DNA from 2 places in the Pseudoalteromonas sp. NCIMB 1079 genome. Region 1 is predicted to be linked to the other one. Evidence: predicted binding sites of a transcription regulator. Region 1 holds the regulator's gene; the other holds the start of a gene.
The links. Region 1 encodes NrdR, which represses ribonucleotide reductase genes. Its sites were predicted from a motif close to AAACACNANATNTNGTGTTT; they were not measured.

Region 1 (2,467 bases):
TAACTACAACTACGCATAAAACACTTGCTGGTCCTCGTGGTGGTTTAATTATCTCTGCATGTGGCGACGAAGCAATCTATAAAAAGCTTAACAGCGCAGTTTTCCCTGGTGGCCAAGGTGGTCCTTTATGTCATGTTATTGCAGCAAAAGCCGTGGCATTTAAAGAAGCGCTTCAACCAGAATTTAAAGTATACCAAACACAAGTTGTTAAAAACGCAAAAGCAATGGTTGCTGTAATGCAAGAGCGCGGCTACAAAATCGTATCTGATAAAACTGAAAACCACTTATTCCTACTCGATTTAATCGATAAAGATATCACTGGTAAAGATGCAGATGCAGCCCTTGGTAACGCTAACATCACAGTTAACAAAAACTCAGTGCCAAACGATCCACGTTCTCCGTTTGTAACATCTGGTTTGCGTATTGGTTCTCCTGCAATCACTCGTCGTGGTTTCAAAGAAGAAGAATCAAAAGAGCTTGCTGGCTGGATTTGTGACGTACTAGATAACATCACTGATGAATCTGTACAGGCGCAAGTTAAAGAAAAAGTAAAAGCAATTTGTGCAAAATTACCTGTTTACGCTTAATTGCATAAGCAACAGTAATTAACAGCACAACAGTTAGGGAGCTGTTTATCTTTTGAGATTAAATTTGCGCTGTTTTTGAAGTGGCTCTAAAAGTAGTTTTTGCTTTGTGGCTGGGTTTTGACTCAGTTTATTCGATTATAAATCGCACAGTGCAATTAAATTGGCTCTAGATAAAACAAATTTAAATCCTGAAAGAGCAACAGACCTTAATTTTTGCTAAGATAAAAGACCGCTATTTAGCGGTCTTTTTTGTTTTAAAACGGAAGTACCGAGCTATGCATTGTCCATTTTGTACCGCAAAAGATACTAAAGTTATTGACTCACGCCTTGTTGGTGGAGGCCATCAAGTTCGCAGGCGCCGTGAGTGCAACGACTGCCATGAGCGCTTTACTACATTTGAAGGCGCTGAACTGGTTATGCCTCGTGTTATTAAACAAGACGGCAGCCGCGAACCATTTAACGAAGATAAATTATTAAATGGCTTAAATCGCGCACTCGAAAAACGTCCAGTGAGCACAGAGCAAGTAGATGAAGTGGTGAATATAATAAAATCGCAGTTGCGTGCTACAGGCGAACGAGAAATTTCAAGCCATTTGGTGGGTGAGTGCATTATGGAAGCCCTCAAAAAGCTCGATAAAGTAGCGTACGTAAGATTTGCCTCTGTTTATCGATCGTTTGAAGATATACGCGAATTTGGCGAAGAAATTGCCCGTTTAGGGGAGTAATACCAATTTTATTAAAAATATGATCATTCTATCGCATTAAATAGCGCACTCACTGCGTTAAAAATTATTCATATAGAACAACTATATGTCATAATTTTCGCCTTGTTATTGCGCTATTTTCTTAGCGCTATAATGGACCACTTATTTAACGCAATTGGTATAATAAATGCTTAACCAAATTACTTTTACTGAACATGATGAAATGTATATGGCACGCGCCATAGAACTTGCCAAAAAAGGTCGGTTTACTACCACACCTAACCCTAATGTTGGCTGTGTCTTAGTTAAAAATAATCAAATAATTGGCGAGGGTTTTCATCAATTAGCAGGTCAAGGCCATGCTGAAGTAAATGCACTGGCTGTCGCTGGAAAAAATGCACAAGGTGCAACGGCTTATGTAACGCTTGAACCGTGTAGTCATTATGGCCGTACGCCACCGTGCGCCGAAGGCTTAAAAGCTGCCGGTGTGGTAAAAGTAATTGCTGCTATGGTTGATACAAATCCACAAGTTGCTGGCAAAGGCCTTAAAATACTGAGCGACGCGGGTATTGACGTTGCTTACGGGTTACTCGAATCACAAGCTCGCGCACTTAACGTTGGCTTTTTTAAGCGTATGGAGCAAGGCTTACCTTATGTGACCTGTAAAATGGCAGCAAGCATAGATGGTAAAACAGCCCTTAAAAATGGGCAAAGTAAGTGGATCACAAGTCCTGCTGCTCGACAAGACGTGCAATTATACCGAGCGCAAAGCTGTGCTATTTTAACCGGTGCCGATACTGTGCTAGTAGACGATGCTAAACTTAATGTGCGATTAAGTGAGTTACCGTGCACACTACCTACAGATTTGCCGCTTCGCCAGCCTGTGCGTGTTATAATTGACTCTCAAAACCGTTTAACACCTGACCTTGCTTTATTTGAAATCCAAAGTGATGTAATAATATTTACGACTAAGGTTGATAAATCATTGCAATGGCCGCATTTTGTAAAGCATATTGAAGTTAGTGAAAGTAACGGTAAAGTTGATTTACAAGCCGTTTTAAAAAAACTTGGGCAACTGCAGTTTAATAATGTTTGGCTTGAAGCTGGTGCAACACTTGCTGGTAAAATGACAGAGCTCAATTTAGTTGACGAGTTTGTTTTTTATTTAGCGCCTAA
Region 2 (2,467 bases), 840 kb from region 1:
GCTTGGTCTTCAAAAAATGCATCATAAAGGCCAGGCACATCTGATGGGCTAAATAATGTAATGTAATCATCTTTAATTAAACGAGAGTACATTAATTTATTAAACTGTACGCCGTAATCTAGGTGGCGAACGCGGTTGTCATCTACACCACGGTTATTTTTAAGTACAAGTAGGTTCTCTACTTCTAAATGCCAAAGCGGGTAGAATAATGTTGCTGCGCCGCCACGTACACCACCTTGTGAACAACTTTTAACCGCTGTTTGAAAGTGCTTATAAAAAGGGATACAACCTGTGTGATACGCTTCGCCGTTACGAATATGGCTACCTAGCGCACGTATTCTACCTGCATTAATACCAATTCCCGCACGTTGTGAAACGTATTTAACAATAGCTGACGACGTTGCATTGATTGAATCAAGGCTGTCGCCACATTCAATTAATACACACGAGCTAAATTGGCGAGTAGGCGTACGTACACCCGACATAATTGGCGTTGGTAGAGATATTTTAAATAAAGATACTGCATCGTAAAAACGTTTAATGTAATCAGTACGTGTTTCACGTGGGTAATCTGAAAATAAGCTTGCCGCAACTAAAATATATAAAAACTGTGCACTTTCGTATATTTCACCCGATACACGGTTTTGAACGAGATACTTACCTTCAAGTTGCTTTACAGCAGCGTAGCTAAAGTTAAGATCGCGAGAATGATCAAGGTATGCATCAAGCTCATCTAACTCTTGCTCTGTGTAATCTACTAGTAAATGAGCATCATAGCGTTTATCGCCAACCATTTTTGTTACGTGGTCAAATAAACGTGGTGGCTCAAATTGACCGTACGCTTTTTTACGTAAATGGAATACAGCTAAACGTGCAGCTAAGTATTGGTAATCAGGCGATTCTTTTGAAATCTGATCCGCTGCTGCTTTGATGATGGTTTCGTGAATGTCTTTAGTACGAATACCGTCGTAAAACTGAATGTGCGACTTTAATTCAACTTGCGAAACCGAAACGTTGTTTAAACCTTCGGCGGCCCACTCAATAACGCGATGGATCTTATCCAGATCAAGAGGCTCTTTACGCCCGTCACGTTTGCTTACAGATAACTGTTGGTTCATTTGCCTGTATTCCTTGGGAATTATGTATTTTGACCAATGCTTTATACCTCGCCGAGGCAAGGTATATACTCATTTATTATAAGTTTCGCCATATTTGCGAATTTAATTGAATAACATTTGGCCACAATATCTGGTGTTGTTCAATTTAGAGATCACAAGATAGTGTGGTCTGAGTTGTTTTGCAAGGGACATAATTGCCCCTATTTGTGGATAACTTCGGGATAACGTATTTGTGTTAGTAGACACTCACCTTCGAACAATCATTTAAGTTGAAATATGCAAAAATCAACTAATGATCTGCTAAATTTACGCATTTTAAAAATAAATTTTGACTGCTTTTTTTATCAGCAAGCTTTGTGTAAAAACTAACACAATCACAATATATAGTGTTTATTAATTAACATGGCACTATATATGGTTAAAACCATCAATTGGGCTTTGCCAGTTAAAATCAGCATTCCAGCTGTTGGCTTCATCAATACTTGGTATGTAGCCCCAAAGTGCCGTTGCTGTGCGCATACCTGCGGCTTTGCCTGCTTGTATGTCTCGCTGTGCATCACCAATGTACAAACAGCGGTTAGGCTTAACTCCCATTAATTTTGCACAATGTAGTAATGGGAGAGGTGACGGTTTGGCCTCTGCTAAGGTGTCGCCACTTATTACTACACTGGCATTTTTTAATGCGGGCATAGTTGCCACTAAAGGATCGGTTAAAAACCCCGGTTTGTTAGTCATGATCCCCCATTTGATCTTTTTCTGATCAAGGGCAATAAGTAACGATTCAACTCCGCTGAAGCAACGTGTGTGATTTGCTATGTTTGCAGCGTATTCGTCGACTAATTGCTTGATAAGTTCGCTTTGAGGTTGTGTGTCCCATAACTCTTTAAAACCAGCCTCTAATAATGCGCCTGCGCCGTTAGATGCCGCAGGGCGGTATACATCACTACTAACTGGCTCTATTTTATTGCTAATAAGCACTGCGTTTAAAGCGGCACCTAAATCATCAGCGGTGTCGAGTAGAGTGCCGTCTAAATCAAATAAAAATGCATCGTACTCAATAAGGGGGAGGGGGGCTTGAGAGTTAGCCATTAAGCTAACTTCTCAAAGTACAGTATGTAATTTACGCTAACGTCACTATTGAGCGTATATTGCTTTGATAGTGGATTATAAGAAAGGCCTGTACTTGCACGAACTTTTAAACCCGCTTGCTCTGCCCATGCAATGAGCTGCGCAGGTTTTATAAACTTTTTATGGTCGTGTGTACCTTCAGGCACCATTTTTAAAAGTTTTTCAGCGCCAACAATGGCGTATAAATATGCCTTAGGTGTTTTGTTTAGAGTTGAAAAAAA

Region 2: the regulator NrdR is predicted to act here: its motif matches at 1,238-1,257, upstream of nrdA (class 1a ribonucleoside-diphosphate reductase subunit alpha).

What each region holds. Positions count from the first base shown of each region.
Region 1 is NZ_JBEWZA010000001.1:1,177,293-1,179,759, forward strand. Features, by position in the region: gene glyA (serine hydroxymethyltransferase) at 1-587, shown strand, start outside; gene nrdR (transcriptional regulator NrdR) at 863-1,312, shown strand; gene ribD (bifunctional diaminohydroxyphosphoribosylaminopyrimidine deaminase/5-amino-6-(5-phosphoribosylamino)uracil reductase RibD) at 1,479-2,467, shown strand, end outside.
Region 2 is NZ_JBEWZA010000001.1:2,019,962-2,022,428, forward strand. Features, by position in the region: gene nrdA (class 1a ribonucleoside-diphosphate reductase subunit alpha) at 1-1,118, opposite strand, end outside; gene ABX891_RS09350 (HAD family hydrolase) at 1,527-2,207, opposite strand; gene ubiG (bifunctional 2-polyprenyl-6-hydroxyphenol methylase/3-demethylubiquinol 3-O-methyltransferase UbiG) at 2,207-2,467, opposite strand, start outside.